2 regions of the Anaerotignum propionicum DSM 1682 genome follow, and region 1 is predicted to be linked to the other one. Evidence: riboswitches for the same ligand, from Rfam matches in the RefSeq annotation. Region 1 holds a riboswitch; the other holds the start of a gene.
The links. A riboswitch is a leader RNA that binds a small molecule or an ion and turns the genes downstream of it on or off. The one in region 1 is predicted to bind FMN.
Positions count from the first base shown of each region.

Region 2: another riboswitch for FMN. It lies ahead of CPRO_RS00300 (ECF transporter S component); the one in region 1 lies ahead of ribD (bifunctional diaminohydroxyphosphoribosylaminopyrimidine deaminase/5-amino-6-(5-phosphoribosylamino)uracil reductase RibD).

Region 1 is NZ_CP014223.1:2,861,246-2,869,282, forward strand. It holds gene CPRO_RS13420 (G5 domain-containing protein) at 1-800, opposite strand, end outside; gene CPRO_RS13425 (GntR family transcriptional regulator) at 1,212-1,886, opposite strand; gene ispE (4-(cytidine 5'-diphospho)-2-C-methyl-D-erythritol kinase) at 1,867-2,781, opposite strand; FMN riboswitch at 3,020-3,132, shown strand; gene ribD (bifunctional diaminohydroxyphosphoribosylaminopyrimidine deaminase/5-amino-6-(5-phosphoribosylamino)uracil reductase RibD) at 3,443-4,558, shown strand; gene ribE (riboflavin synthase) at 4,662-5,306, shown strand; gene CPRO_RS13445 (bifunctional 3,4-dihydroxy-2-butanone-4-phosphate synthase/GTP cyclohydrolase II) at 5,318-6,523, shown strand; gene ribH (6,7-dimethyl-8-ribityllumazine synthase) at 6,793-7,269, shown strand; gene ytvI (sporulation integral membrane protein YtvI) at 7,527-8,037, shown strand, end outside.
Region 2 is NZ_CP014223.1:65,598-73,634, forward strand. It holds gene CPRO_RS00280 (DUF6773 family protein) at 1-173, shown strand, start outside; gene rpsF (30S ribosomal protein S6) at 330-617, shown strand; gene CPRO_RS00290 (single-stranded DNA-binding protein) at 633-1,064, shown strand; gene rpsR (30S ribosomal protein S18) at 1,092-1,322, shown strand; FMN riboswitch at 1,860-1,976, shown strand; gene CPRO_RS00300 (ECF transporter S component) at 2,168-2,752, shown strand; gene CPRO_RS00305 (D-alanine--D-alanine ligase family protein) at 2,951-4,024, shown strand; gene murI (glutamate racemase) at 4,043-4,846, shown strand; gene CPRO_RS14760 (HD-GYP domain-containing protein) at 5,084-6,217, shown strand; gene CPRO_RS00315 (Hpt domain-containing protein) at 6,165-6,512, shown strand; gene trxA (thioredoxin) at 6,880-7,194, shown strand; gene CPRO_RS15120 (hypothetical protein) at 7,535-7,675, shown strand; gene CPRO_RS00325 (L-lactate permease) at 7,815-8,037, shown strand, end outside.

The sequences.
Region 1 (8,037 bases):
GTCATCCCTGGATTTAATTTCAGCAAATCTTCCAAAGTACATTCATACTTTTTGGCAATTTTAAATAATGCGTCATTCGATACTACGGTATAAGTCCCTGTAACCATTGTGGTGGATTGCAGGGATGCTATGGCATCTTTTTCTGAAAGAACCTCATCAGAATCCACATAGTCGGTGGCAACAGTAACAGTTTCCAACCACTCCGTCTTTGCCTCAACTCCTTCAGCAGGAAGGTAAGGCTCCTTTATGGCCTTTAAAACGTTGTTTGCCTGCTCCTCATTGGCCAAAACAACTCCTTTGCCTCCATCAATCATAATAATGGCCGCATTGACTTTATATGTAACCATATTCCGAATTTTCGGTATCAAATGCTCCAGGGTGCAGACATCCTTTTTTCGGCTGCTTCCAATATGAATGCCAACTGTTTTTATTTCCTCGTTTAGCTTAACCTGGGCACCAACAATCCCTGCAAGCTGCGTTTCAATTGTGCCCGTAATGGTTTTTGCGCTCACCCCACGCCCCTCCAGTACACCAACACTTTCTGCTCCAACGAAAACCTCAGTGCCATCTTTTCGCACAAAAAGAAACAAAATCACCACAAAAATCAGTACAGCTATCCCCAAAAGCATTTGTTTTTTAGGCAATGATATTCGACTTTTGGGCCTTCTCCTTTGCCCATTTTGGGGCTTTTGCAACCTTTTTGTTCGATTTTCGTTATTCTGCTTCGATGCCTTTCTCTTTTTTACTCCGTATATTACCCGCTCATCTCTGCGGGGAAAATTTTCCTTTTCATCAATCACCTTGGTACCACCCACTTTCCCTTATCTCATTCGACTAAAACTAATATTATTGTAAATTATTCAACAGCGGATTGCAAGTAAAAGACAGCATAACCGAAAAACTGTGCCCCAACGATAAAATTACTCTGCTATTAGAATAGTATTCCTTGATAAAAGTAAGTATTGCCTTTTGTAAACTCCGAATTCCGGCTCATAATTTGCAAAGGCATATAAAAAACCATAGGGTTCCCTATGGCTTTAATGCCGGACAAAGTGATTGTTATACAACTAAGGAAAGCAATGCACTCAAGAGCCACTGCTATTTAGATATAAAAAATTTCTTACACGAAAGAAAGGTAAAAAGAAATTGAATTTTAAAGGGTGTCGGCTTTGCCGACACCCTTCCTCCATGCTCTCCGGGAGCATTATTAATTATTTATTGCGAATAGAACGCAAAATAAACTCTGTGTGATATTTGATGTGACCATGGGCAACTGTTGCACCTTCATCAGCATCATGATTTTCGATTGCTCGTAATATCCCTCTATGATGGGCAACAACGGCAGGGATTGAACTGTCTGCCTTTAAATGTGCCATACGATAGCGGTAAAGCTGAATACGTAAATTCTGATAAATCTGAGCTAATTTGTCATTTTCTGTTGACTTTAGTATCAGGTCGTGAAAATCCTCATCAAGCTGAATAATTCGTTCCAAATCATTTTCGTCAATGGCACGCTCAAACTCGCCCTCCAACTTCTTCAACTGTTGAAGATCTTCTTTCTTCATCTTCACGCAGGCAATGCTGGTGGCAAGACTTTCCAAAGCCCCTCTAACCTCAAGAATATTAACAATATCCTTTTCGCTCATATCCAGCACCTGGGCTCCCTTTCTGGGCACAAGCTCCACCAGATTTTCCAATGCCAGCATACGCAATGCCTCTCTGACGGGAGTTCTGCTAACACCAAGCTTATCTGCCAGCTGATTCTCCATCAGTCTTTCGCCGGGAACTAATTTCCCCACTAAAATTGCCTCTCTCAAGGTATGAAAAACTACGTCCCGAAGTGGCAGGTACTCATTGGTATTAATATTAAATTTTGTTTCTTCCATTTCTTTGTTCTCCTCTCTTACCACTGTCACTGTGGTAAATCTTGGTGGCTACAACCTCCTTCAAACCGAATTTTTTCCGGATTGCCGATGCCGCCTTCTTTGCATTCTCTTCTTCCTTAAACAGCCCAAAAACCGTAGGACCGCTCCCGCTCATCAAGGCACCTTCCGCACCAAGATGAACCAATTCCTCCTTTAGCTGAGCAATTTGCGGATGCATGGGTATAGTCACAGTCTCCAGAACGTTTCCCAGAAGCCTCCCCATTTTTGTAATATCCGCCTCAGCCATAGCTTGTATCATCCCTTTTGTATCGGGATGATCCTGGACACTCTGCCAATCCAATCCACGGTATACCGTCGCCGTAGAAACGCTGACAGGAAGCTTCGCCAGTACAACATAACACATAGGACATTGGCATTTCACCGGCGTCAAGATTTCTCCAACACCCTCAGATACTACTGTTCCCCTTTGAACGCAGTATGGGATGTCTGACCCCAAAAGAAAAGCCAAGCTTTCCAATTCTTTCATGGAAAGCCCTAAATCAAACAAGCGATTCATTCCAACCAATACAGCCGCACAATCCGCACTTCCCCCTGCTAAGCCTGCAGCCACAGGAATGCGCTTATCAATTTCGATAAAAACGCCTTCCGTGATGCCGTATTTGGCCTTCATCAGCTCTGCCGCACGGTACGCCAAATTGCGGTTATCCGTGGGCAACCAAGAGAGGTTGCTTTTTAAAATAATTTCATCTTTTTGGATTCGCTTCATGTAAATTCCGTCGTACAAGCTAACTGTCTGCATAATGCTCTGAATAAGATGATAGCCGTCCTCACGCTTGCCTGTTACATCCAATGTTAAGTTGATTTTTGCTCTTGCTCTTAATCTAATGTCTTTCAAAATACACCCTCATGAATAATAATACTGTATACATTGTCTTCTTTATTGTACAATATTTTCGACAAAGTTACAACTGCCATCTTATACAAAAAAACTGGTAACTCCACTATGAAAAACGCTAATAAAAAAATAATGGCTTATTTTGATCCTTTCTTCCTTATAATTTAGACAAGTCCCTTTCCGAAAAATTCCTCTTGCAATTTAAAGACAGTGGTGTATAATGGTGTCGTAAAACATAATACCTCTTCAGGGCAGGGTGAAACTCCCGATCGGCGGTAAAGTCCGCGAGCGAAAGCAGGATTTGGTGAAATTCCAAAACCGACAGTATAGTCTGGATGGAAGAAGAGCAAACATAAAAATGGCAATTTATTTCTTTTCGATTGCCCCTTTTTACAGCAATATTTCTATGCCTTTTTGGCATACCATAAATTCCTTTTCATGGATTTATGGAGCTTCTTTTGCTGTTTCAAAATGTTTGATATGCCCTGTATGAGCTTTTTTGGCACATACAGGGCTTTTTATTGTGAATTTGCGGTTTCATTTTGTGTGTACTTTGAATACAAAGAATCGCATTTCCCCTCTTATACAGAGGTCTCTTTCTCTATCCACTTCTTTGGGAACTCTTTCCCGCCTTTCCCCTGAAGGAAAGGAAGTTATCCCTATGGTAAATGAAAAATATATGAAACGCGCTATCACTTTGGCAAAAAAAGCACTGGGCTATACCAGTCCAAACCCATTGGTAGGAGCAGTTATCGTAAAAGACAATAAAATCATTGGCGAAGGCTATCACCATAAAGCCGGCGAACCCCATGCCGAGCGCATGGCTCTTGCTGATTGTAAGGAAAGCCCAAAAGGGGCAACGATTTATGTCACGCTAGAGCCTTGCTGCCATCAAGGGCGTACGCCCCCTTGCACGGATGCCATTATTGAAGCAGGCATTCAGCATGTGGTCATCGGATCTTCTGACCCCAACCCTTTAGTCATGGGCAAAGGCATAAAAACATTGCGTGAACGGGGCATCACTGTAACCTCTCATTTTTTACAAAAGGAATGTGACGAAATAAATCAAGTATTTTTTCACTACATCACAACAAAAATGCCCTATGTGGCACTGAAATATGCCATGACTGCCGACGGCAAAATTGCTACTGTAACAGGTGCTTCCCGTTGGATTAGCAATGAGGCCTCGCGACAACACGCGCACAAGTTGCGCCATCAGTACAGCAGTATCTTAGTGGGCATCGAAACGGTCTTGCAGGATGATCCTTTGCTAAATTGCAGACTCGAACATGCAGTACAGCCTATCCGTATTATTTGCGATAGTCACCTGCGTATACCTTTGGAAAGTCAAATTTGTAAAACAGCAAAAGTATATGAAACCATTATCGCTTATGCTAATGATACCATGGGAAAAAAAGGCGTTTTAGAGAGCCTTGGTCTTACATTATGGCAGTTGCCTGATGAAAACAACAAGGTATCTTTGCCCAATCTTTTAAAAAAATTAGGAGAAAATGGCGTTGACAGCGTTTTGGTTGAAGGTGGCGGAAGTATACACTTTTCTTTTTTGCAGTCTCACCTAGCCCAGAAACTATATATTTATTTTGCCCCTAAAATCTTTGGTGGTAAGGATGCAAAAACTCCTGTGGGAGGAAGAGGTATTATTCACCCGGATGATGCCTTCAGGCTAAAACTTTTGCATAGTCAAGTGCTGAATGGGGACATTTTATTAGAATATGAAATAGAATCAAAACAAGGGAACAAAAAGGCAATTTTCTAACCTTCTTCACCCTTTGAAAAATTCTTGCATAAAGTGGACGAATATTCTTGGATTTGTTGCAGTGTAATTCCCCGAGAGTAAACCTAAGAAAAGGAGATGCTGTATGTTTACAGGTTTGATTGAAGAAATCGGTTATATCGAAAAAATAACTTCACAAAATAGTAGTGGTCAGTTGTTGATTCACGCAAAAACAATACAGGAAGGCACAAAACTGGGAGATAGCATTGCAGTAAATGGCGTTTGTCTCACTGTAACCAATGTAACGAAAACTTCTTTTACTGCCGACGTTATGCCGGAAACCCTAAAACGGAGTAATCTTGGCAAAATGCAAAAAGGTTCTCCTGTTCATTTGGAACGTGCGATGGCGGCAAACGGACGCTTTGGCGGGCACATGGTGAGCGGTCATATCGACGGTACGGGCATAATCTCGGGGAAAAAGCAGGAAGGAAATGCAATCCGTCTTTTCATTACCGCAGATACACCGCTTTTGCGACAAATGATTGAAAAAGGCTCTATCGCCATTGATGGTGTCAGCCTAACAGTCATTTCCGTGGAACAGTCCCAGTTTTCCGTGGGTATTATCCCCCATACAAGTACACAGACCATTTTATTGGATAAAAAAATCGGGGATAGCGTAAATCTGGAAACAGATGTTATCGCCAAATATATACAACGTTTTTTTGAAAACAACAGTCAACATCAGGAGAAACCTTTAACCTTAGAATTTCTAAGAGAGAATGGATTTTAGGAGGAGAAAAAATGTACAATTATCACACCATTGAAGAAGCATTGGAAGAACTGAAGCAAGGAAAAATCATTCTTGTCACTGACGACCCAGACCGTGAAAACGAAGGAGATTTTATCTGTGCCGCAGAATTTGCCACCCAGGAAAATGTAAACTTTATGGCGAAATACGGTAAAGGTTTAATCTGTATGCCAATGAGTGAGGAATTGGGGCATAAACTAGGCCTGCCCCAAATGGTATCGGAAAATACAGACAATCACTCCACAGCCTTCACCGTATCCATTGACCATGTGGATACCACCACAGGAATTTCAGCCGCAGAACGTTCCATCACAGCCCTTAAATGTGTGGAGGAGGATGCAAAACCTAAGGACTTCCGCAGACCGGGGCATATGTTCCCCTTAATTGCCAGAAAAGGCGGGGTTTTAAAAAGAGAAGGTCACACCGAAGCCACAGTGGATTTAATGCGTCTTGCAGGTTTAAAGGAATGTGGTCTTTGCTGTGAAATTATGGCAGAGGATGGCACCATGATGCGGACACCAGAGCTGTGGAAGGTTGCAAAGGAACATAATCTAAAATTTATTACCATACATGATTTGCAAAACTACTGCCGCCGCCATGAAAAACATGTACGTTGCGAAGCAGTGGCAAACCTGCCGACTCCTTATGGAGAGTTTAAAATCTATGGCTATGTAAACGATATCACCGGGGAGCATCACGTTGCCTTAGTGAAAGGGGAAATCGGCAATGGAAAGGACATCCTGTGCCGTGTGCACTCAGAATGCCTAACCGGAGATGTTTTTGGCTCCTGCCGTTGTGACTGCGGTCAGCAGCTTGCCGCCGCCATGAGACAAATTGAGAAAAAAGGCAGAGGGATTCTTTTATATATGCGTCAGGAAGGCAGAGGCATTGGCTTAATCAATAAATTAAAGGCATATGCTCTGCAAGAACAGGGTCAGGACACAGTAGAGGCAAACATTGCCCTTGGCTTTGCACCTGATTTAAGAGAATACTGGATTGGTGCACAAATTTTGCAGGATTTAGGTGTCAAGGAGTTACATCTTCTTACAAACAATCCTGAAAAGGTTTATGGTTTGGGGGGTTTTGGCGTGGAAATTACGAAGCGGGTGCCCATCGAAATCCAGCCCCAAGAATACGATTTGGAGTATTTAAGAACAAAGCAAGAAAAGATGGGACATATTTTTTCCACTATTCTTTAAAATTTCAGGATAAATTCCTGATACACTGTCCCAAGCACTGCAAAGGGGCAACACTTTAGCTCCTCGTGAGTTACTCGTTTGTATCCAACAATCTTGGAAGGTACAATTGAAAAGGCATAACCCAAGCTTTATAAACAGAAACTGTCATTCATTTATGCAGTACTGTCAAAAAGGGAAAAGTAATAACTACTAGTAATAACTACAAGTAATATGTGCTCTAGATAAAAATTTGTACTACGGAATATTTTATATTAGGAGGGAATACTACCATGAAATTGATTCAAGGAAATTTAATTGCAACAGATATGAAGGTGGCCATTGTGGCATCTCGTTTTAATGATTTTATCGTTGGAAAGCTCATAGACGGAGCGGAGGATGCGCTTCTACGTCACGGTGTTGACCCAGACAACATTTCATTGGTGCGGGTTCCAGGGGCATTTGAAATCCCCCCTGCGGCAAAGCTTATGGTAAACAGCGGTGCATATGATGCGGTTATTTGCCTGGGTGCTGTCATTCGCGGCGCAACCACCCATTATGACTATGTTTGCAGTGAGGTGTCCAAAGGAATCGCCCATCTTTCCATGGAAACCGACACTCCTGTTCTTTTTGGTGTTGTTACCACGGAAAATATTGAGCAGGCCATTGAACGGGCAGGAACAAAAGCCGGAAATAAGGGATATGATACCGCATTGGCAGCCATTGAAATGGTAAACCTTTCTGGCGAAATGAAAAAGATAGGAAAATAAATTCACCCTTAGAATCAATAAGGGGATTTCCAAACAGGAATGGATTCTTCATTGAGAATTGCCATATGAATCCCCTTTTTAAAATAAACCAACAGATACCGGATTACAAATCAAACAGCCTTTTTTAGAGAGCCTTATCTCTAAATCCGCCAATGGTTAAATTTTCTTTAATTATTTAGAAAATCTGTATTGAATCGTATTTTTGTATTATAATCAATATACATAATACAACAATTTATCCTGATGGGAGGGATTCAATGGAGGATTTTTATATAAAAAATAAACAAGCAGTACAAAACTTAATCATCCTTTGCGGGGGAATACTGGCCTGTTTTCTGTTTTTCCGCTATTTATTTCCGATTTTTTTGCCTTTTATTTTAGGCTGGTTATTAAGCTTATTGTTTATTCCTCTGGCGGATCAGTTGGAGAAATATCACATTCCCCGTTGGGCAGGGGCTCTTGTGGGAATTCTTATTTTTATTTCTATCCTAGGGTTTTTAGGGTATTTTGCTGGGAATCAGCTTTACCAACAGCTTCAAAACCTACTGAATGACCTACCCTATTATCTAGAAAAGATGGAGGAAGGCTTGACTCTATTCTGGATAGAGATAAATAACCTTCTTATGGATTTGCCTGATGAATTCACAAACATAACCGCAAACTTACAAGATGGAATATTTAGTATTTTGCTTTCCTTGGTTCAAAGCAGTGGCTCTGTTTCAATGATTGCCGCCGTTCCAAAGATTTTGCTGGGGTTTTTCATTGCCT
Region 2 (8,037 bases), 320 kb from region 1:
TGGGAATTGTGTTTTTCTTTCTGTTTTGGCTGTTTAGCGGCAGACAAGTATCTAAAGAATTCGCAATTTCTTATATTGTTACTTTTTGTGTTGTGTTCTTTCTGGCCAGAGCCATGTTCGTTCGTTTGGAGGAGCGCAGAATGAAAAAATTGGAACAGGAATATGGAGATTAAGCAGAAAAGCCTTCGAAATCATGAGAAAGAGGAAAAAAAGCTTGCACTACCGTGTTTTTTGTGATATTTTATTTTAGAGTCGGTAATTGTGCCGACTCAAATCCTTGTTCTCCCAATAAGGGGAGAGCCATATGTCCAAAAGGAGGTGTAACCCACATGAACAAGTACGAATTAGCTATGGTTTTAAGTCCCGCACTGGACGAAGAAGGCAGAGTAGAAGAAGTAGCGAAAGTTCAGGCTACTTTGGAAAGATTCGGCGCGAAAATCGAAAAAGTTGATGATTGGGGCAAAAGAAAGCTTGCTTACGAAATTAAAAAAGTAAACGAAGGTTTCTTAAGCTTCACAACATTCGAAGCTCCCGCTAATGCTCCCGCAGAAGTTGAAGCTCGTATGCGTATTATGGAAAACGTTTTACGTTATCTCATTATCCGCAAAGAGGCGTAAGAAGGAGGTAATCCTATGAACAAAGTGATTCTTATGGGTCGATTGACCAAGGACCCCGAGGTTAGATATTCTCAGGGAAATGAACCTTTGGCCGTAGCCAGATACTCTTTGGCGGTGAACCGCCGTTTCAAACGCCAAGGCGAGCCCGACGCTGACTTTATCAATTGTGTTTCCTTTGGTAAAGCAGGCGAATTCGCGGAAAAATACTTCAAAAAAGGTCAGATGGTTAGCGTTATCGGTAGACTTCAGGTTCGCTCCTGGGACGATAACGAGGGCAAAAAACGCTGGAGCACAGACGTTGTGGTAGAGGAGCAATACTTTGCCGAAAGCAAAGCATCCTTCGAAGGCCATAAGGCCGATGCCCCCGCTGCACCCAAGCAGACAGCCCAAGATGATGGCTTTTACCCAATCGATGAAAGCATCGAAGACGACGATCTGCCCTTCTAAAATTCAGTAAAGAAGGAGGACTTAGACATGATTCAGAAAAAACGTGGTCGTAGAAAAAAACGCGTTTGCCAATGTTGTGCGGATAAAATAACAACCGTAGACTACAAAGATGTAAATAAGCTGAGAAGATATGTTTCTGAAAGAGGCAAAATCCTTCCCAGAAGAATTACAGGCAACTGCGCTAAGCACCAGAGAGCGTTGACAACTGCTATCAAAAGAGCAAGACACGTAGCCCTGATGCCTTATACACAGGATTAAGAAATGTAAAAAGCCCATTGCTTTGCAATAAGGGCTTTTTTTGTGCACAAAAATCAGGTATGATATATTATATAGTATCTAAAATAGATGTTTCAAGTAAAATATCTTTAAAAACAGTATAGAAAAAGATTGAAACAATCCCATCTTTTGAATCATTAGAATTACTTTTGTTACTTTACAGAAACCGTATTCCATGGGTTTGTAATAAGAGATTAAAAAACGAAAGGGAGTGAATGCTTTGCTATTATTTATGTTGACAACTGCAGCTAAACAGGGTCAGGACATACCCCCGGTGCTGCCTTTGTTTTTAGGATTTTTATTGGCGCTGGTTTTACTAAATTTAGGCTTGAGCTTTTTCAGAAAAAAAGGGGAAGACCAGCGTAAAAATTCATCGGATGCCCAAGAGAAGAGATAGCCCAAACCTTAACTTTTCAGGACAAAATTGGCGAAATCTCCATAAGAATGCAGAAAAATCTTGTTATTTGGTGTTGACTTTCCTTTCTCTTGGATTTATAATGTGACTGTAATTAAATATATGAAATTCTTCAGGGCAGGGTGAAATTCCCGATCGGCGGTAAAGTCCGCGAGCGCACTTGCGCAGGATTTGGTGTAACTCCAAAACCGACAGTATAGTCTGGATGGAAGAAGAATAAAAGTTTGATGTTTTTTTGTGGAAAAAAGTATTTTTTTCTGCGAATTTCCGTCAGCCTTTATTTTGCTTATTTAGCCTGAAGATTTTCAGGCTTTTTCTTTTGCTGTGGGATAAAGCCCGTTAGAAAGAAGAAGTTCGCTTTTATTTCTTGGCGATAACCTGAAAATTTTAGACGAAAATGGAGGAGAAGTAAATGGAAAACGTATCTTCAAAAGTAACAGTAACAAAAAACAACAAAAAAATGTCCACAAGGGTTATGGTGTCTTTGGCAATGCTAGGGGCTATCTCTATTGTGTTGGTGTCTGCAATTCACTTTCCTTTGATCCCTGCGGCGGCATTCTTGGAATATGACCCTGCCGATATCCCAATTTTAATTGGTGCTTTTGCCTTTGGTCCCGTTGCAGGCTTATTGCTTGCAATCGTTGTTTCCATAGTGCAGGGTTTAACGGTGAGTGCAGGCAGTGGGATTATAGGCATCGTAATGCATATTTTTGCAACAGGCGCATGTGCCTTCGTTGCAGGAAGCATTTATAAGAAAAATAAAACCAGAAAAAACGCAGTTCTTGCTCTAGTGGTTGGTGCTTTAGTGCAGACTGGGGCTATGGTTATCATGAACATGATATTCACACCCTTATTCATGAATATGCCTTTAGAAAAAGTTATTCCTATGCTGGTTCCTATCATCATTCCTTTTAACTTGTTAAAGGCGGGTATCAACGGCACTATGACGTTTTTATTGTATAAATCCATTTCCCATCTTTTAAAGGGTAATGCTTAATCCAATGGAAGCATTTGTGGCGAAACAACTTTGATGTGAAAGGTCGTTCCTCTGTTCAACACGGGGGACGACTTGTTTTTTTTGCCATGAATAAGCTGAAAAAAGGAATTATCAATTTTTTTATTGTCAGCCAATGATAGATTGCATATAATGGTACTGATTGGACTCGGCTTTTAGGAGCAGAAAAGAGGTTTGTATATGAATAGAAAAACTGTAATCGTATTATTCGGCGGACAGTCGTCAGAACACGAAGTTTCCAGAATGTCTGCAACAACGATGATTAATGAAATAGATAGTAAAAAGTATCAGGTTATCCCAGTCGGTATTACAAAAGAAGGAGAATGGCTTGTTTATACAGGCCCTACAGAGCATATCAAAACAGGCCAATGGGAGAAATATGCAACCCCCGCAATTATAAGCCCTGATGCTAAGCAAAAAGCCCTTTTGAAAATAGTAAACGGACATGTAAAGGTAATTCCTGTGGATGTGGTAATTCCAGCTCTGCATGGTGCATGGGGGGAAGACGGAACCATTCAAGGTCTCTTGGAAATGGCATGTATCCCTTATGTAGGCTGCGGTGTTTTATCCTCTGCTGTCTGCATGGATAAGGTTTTTACCAAATTAATTGCAAAAAATGCAGCAGTTCCTCAAGCGAAATACATCTGGTTTCAAAAAGAGGAGCTGGAAGATATGGATAAATTGGTGGAGCGGGTGGAAAAGAAGCTGGGCTATCCTTGCTTTGTAAAACCCGCAAATACAGGCTCATCCGTGGGCATTAGCAAGGCTAAAAACAAAGAAACCTTAGTCAATGCAATCAACTTGGCGGCAGAGTATGACCGTAAAATTATTGTGGAAGAGGCGATTATTGGCAGAGAATTTGAATGCTCTGTTCTTGGCAATGAGGCGCCTGTAGTGAGCGGTGTCGGCGAGGTGTTGCCGGCGGCAGAATTTTATGATTATGATGCGAAATATAACAATAGCGAGTCCCGTACTGTAATCCCTGCTCCTATTACAGCTGAGGAAGAGAAAACCATACGAAAGATTGCCGCAAAAATTTATCAGGCGGTAGATGGCAGCGGTTTGTCGCGGGTTGACTTTTTTATGGAGGAGGAAACAGGGCGGGTTTTGTTTAATGAAATCAACACTATGCCCGGCTTTACTGCTATTAGTATGTATCCTATGCTGTGGGAAACGGCTGGAGTAACAAAAGCAGAACTAATGGATTGCTTGATTGAATTGGCCCTCACCCGTGATAATGGAATCCGAGGCTGAAAAGAAAGAAGGAACCTTATGGATAAAAGACCGATTGGTATATTTGACTCGGGAGTGGGCGGATTGACAGTTGTAAAACAGGTCATGAAGGTCATGCCTCATGAAAATATCGTTTATTTTGGCGATACAGCCCGCTTACCCTATGGCAGCAAGTCAAAGGAGGCGGTGACGAAGTTTTCCAAGCAAAATGTACGCTTTTTGCTTACCAAGGAAGTAAAGGCGATTATTGTTGCCTGCAATACGGCCAGCTCCAATAGCTTGGAAGAGCTGCATAGCGCCTTCGATGTACCTATTTTTGGGGTGGTGGATGCAGGGGTGGGTGAAGCCCTTCGATCCACCCACAACAAAAAAATCGGTGTAATCGGTACGGCGGCTACAGTGCGCTCTGGGGCATATGAAAAAATGATTTGCAAAAAAGATGGGGAAATGCAGGTGTTTTCCAGAGCGTGTCCCCTGTTTGTTCCATTGGCTGAGGAAGGCTGGACGGATAACCAGGTGGCTCGATTGGCAGCGGAAAAATATTTGGAGGATTTGTTGGCAAAGGGCATCGACTCTTTGGTTTTGGGTTGCACCCATTATCCCTTGTTGAAGAAATGTATCGGTGGCATTGTGGGGGATGAAGTAAAGCTGGTTGATCCGGCAAAAGCCACGGCAAAACAAGTAAAGCTTTTTTTGCAGGAAAAGGGCATTGTAAACCTTGAGGAAAAGGCAGGTGAAAGAACCTTTTATCTGAGCGACTATACAGATATGTTTTATTCCATTTGCCAAAAGGCTCTGAAACAAGGATATGATCCGGAGATTATAGATATTGAGCAATTTTAATGTAGGAATTTGTTTTTGCATCTAAGAAATCTTTACCCTCTGTTTCCCTTATGTTATAATTAAAAAGTAAGGTAAAATTTACCAATTAATGTGTTAACGGATTTTCGGAAAACCCCGCCCACTTTTGCGGGGCTTTCGAAATAGTTGAAAGGGGTACAAGCTCTTGTTTTATCAAGGGGTAGCCGAAGGGAATCATTTGCGAGTCGTTTGAATAAAAATCTGAAATGGAGGAAAAGCATGGCGGCGAATGAAAGAAGGGCGATATTGGTAGTAGATGATGTTGAAGTAAACCGTGTAATCCTCCGTGAAATTTTTCAAGATAAGTATACAATTTTGGAGGCTGAAAACGGGATAGAGGCCCTGGAGGTTATTGATGCTCATGGGGAAATCTTAGCAGCAGTGGTGCTGGATATTATTATGCCGGTAATGGACGGTTTTGGTGTTCTGGAGATTTTGCATGAGCGAAACTTCATGGAAAAGGTGCCGGTTTTTTTGATTACGGCAGAGTGCACGGAGGAGTCTACCCTTCGTGGGTATGAATTGGGTGTTATGGACGTTATAGAACGCCCAATTATTGCCCATATTGTGAAAAAACGGATAGAAAGCATTATGGAGCTTTGTACCATGCGCAATCAATTAAACCAACAGGTACAATTGCAAGAAATAGAGTTGGATGAGAAAACGAAAGAAATTCAGGGCTTGAACAATGCAATGATTGGGGCATTGGCTACCGCTATTGAATTTCGAGATTGTGAAAGCGGAGAACATGTCAAACGAATTCATGATTTGACATTATTTTTTCTGCAAAAGACAGCCTTTGGAAAAGGTTTGAAGAAAGCGGAAATAGATAAGATTGCCACTGCGGCAATTATGCATGATGTGGGAAAAATCGCAATTCCCGACTATATTTTAAATAAGCCGGGCAGGCTTACAGCTGAGGAGTTTTTGATTATGAAAACCCATACTGTTAGAGGCTGCGAATTATTAGATCAGATTCCTGCAATTCATCATAATTCTGTTTATCATTATGCTTATGATATATGTAGGCATCATCATGAACGGTGGGATGGCAGGGGTTATCCTGATGGACTAAAGGGAGACGAAATATCACCATGGTCTCAGATTGTTTCTTTGGCGGATGTGTATGATGCATTAACCAGTGAAAGGATTTATAAACAGGCATATTCCCATGAAAAAGCGGTTGAAATGATTATAGGTGGGGAATGCGGTATCTTCAATCCTGCATTGATGGAAGAATTTTTGAAACTCTCCCGAGAAATAAAAGAGATGATGCAATCACAGCAAAGTGGGTGTGGATGTGGAAAAATTGGAGAAAGCCAAGCTGACAGTAGCAGGGGTGAATCTGCATAGCGGCATGGAACGATTTATGAATAATGAGGGACTCTATGAGACATTTTTATTAAAATTTCCCAGGGACTTAAATATGGAAAGATTGAGACAAGCTCTAGCGGAGGAGGAAGCCTCTTTGGCTTTTCGTGTGGCCCATACATTATTAGGAATTGCTGCAAATTTATCCATGGAGTCCCTTTATGAAGTATTGCGTCCTGCTACAGAGGCTCTAAGAGAGGGAAATATAGCTTTGGCAAAAAAACTTATGCCTCGGGTTGAAGAGGCGTACCTTTTGATTATAGAAGCTTTAAAATAAATAGGAAAAAGGGTACCCTTTCCGTCATTGCGACTGTAAGGATACCCTTTTTTAAGGGGAAGAAGTAGAAAGAATGTTATTATATGGGGGAGAATAACATTCTCAATAATCAGTATTACCCTATTCAGAAAGATTTATTCTAATAATAAAAAATAAAGCAATGAATATAATTTAATTTATATATTTATCACTGCAAGCTGCAGGAGTAATAAAAGAGTTTTGGCAAGTGTTGAGTTATGTGACTAAGTCAATAAGAACTATTATTATTTAGTAAAAAATATTGATTTATTTGAATGCCTATGCTATACTCAAATCAAAGAATAGGTTTCGTATTTTTGGAGAAAATCAGAACTAGGAGGAATGAAAAATGTTGCAGATTAAATCAGATAAATTTCAAAAAGAAGTACTAGAGAGTAAAGTCCCGGTTTTAGTTGATTTTTCAGCTACATGGTGTGGACCTTGTAAGATGATGGGACCTGTTTTGGAACAGCTTTCTGCTGAATATGAAGGCAAGGCAAAGGTTTTTAAGGTTGATATTGACGAGTCTATGGATTTGGCACAAAAATATCAGATAATGAGCGTTCCAAATATGCTGTTTTTTAAGGATGGTAAACCTGTTGACGCTGTCGTTGGTGTAACCCCTCCAACTGTTTTGAAGCAAAAGCTGGATAGTATTGTATAAAAACCATTGATAATACTTCTCCTCATGGATATTTGTTTGTGTGAACCCCCTGGGCATCTGCCTGGGGGTGTTTTTGTATTTATTTTTGCACATTGGTGTAGAAAAAAAATAGGCAATAATGTACACAAAATACATTTAAAAAAATAATTTCGGAATTATGTATGCCAATAAATACATTTAGTTATAAAACATTAGTATTTTTGTCGGTGCAAAAAATATTTTGTATAAAAAGTTGTACAATTTGTGAAAAACAGGGGAAATGGGCGGCGTTGACACCCATAAAAGAAAGTGGTATTGTTTTGCTATTCCATTTTTAGAAAGAATAAGGGAGGTATTTCCTATGAATTATGTTGCGTTGTGTACAACTCAATATGGTATTGAGCTGATTATTAGCGCTATCCTTCTGGTCCTCGTGGTGATTATTATGGGCAAAGAGAAGAATAGTGCTGATTGTCATGTGAGAAATACCTCTATAATATGAGAAGAGACAGGAAAGAACACTCTTAGGCATAAAAGAGGAAAGGGACTCGTGGCGATCGCCATGAGTCCTTTTATTTTTGAAAAATGGATTTGCATGAAACAAAGAACATATTGAAAACAGTCAAAAAAAGGAGATGGTTATGATGGATTTTGTAATGGCACTTAGCCCCTTGGTATTAATTTTGGTGGGAATAGTTGTTCTGAAAAAACCTGCAATGAAGGTCGCACCGGTAGGGCTAGTGTATATTATTATTCTTGCTTTTACATATTTTAGCCCCGCAGATGCAGTGTTTAAAGATACCGTCACCATGGTAGATGGGCTGTTATGGAAGGGTATCAAGGAAGGTACAAAAATTGTTATGC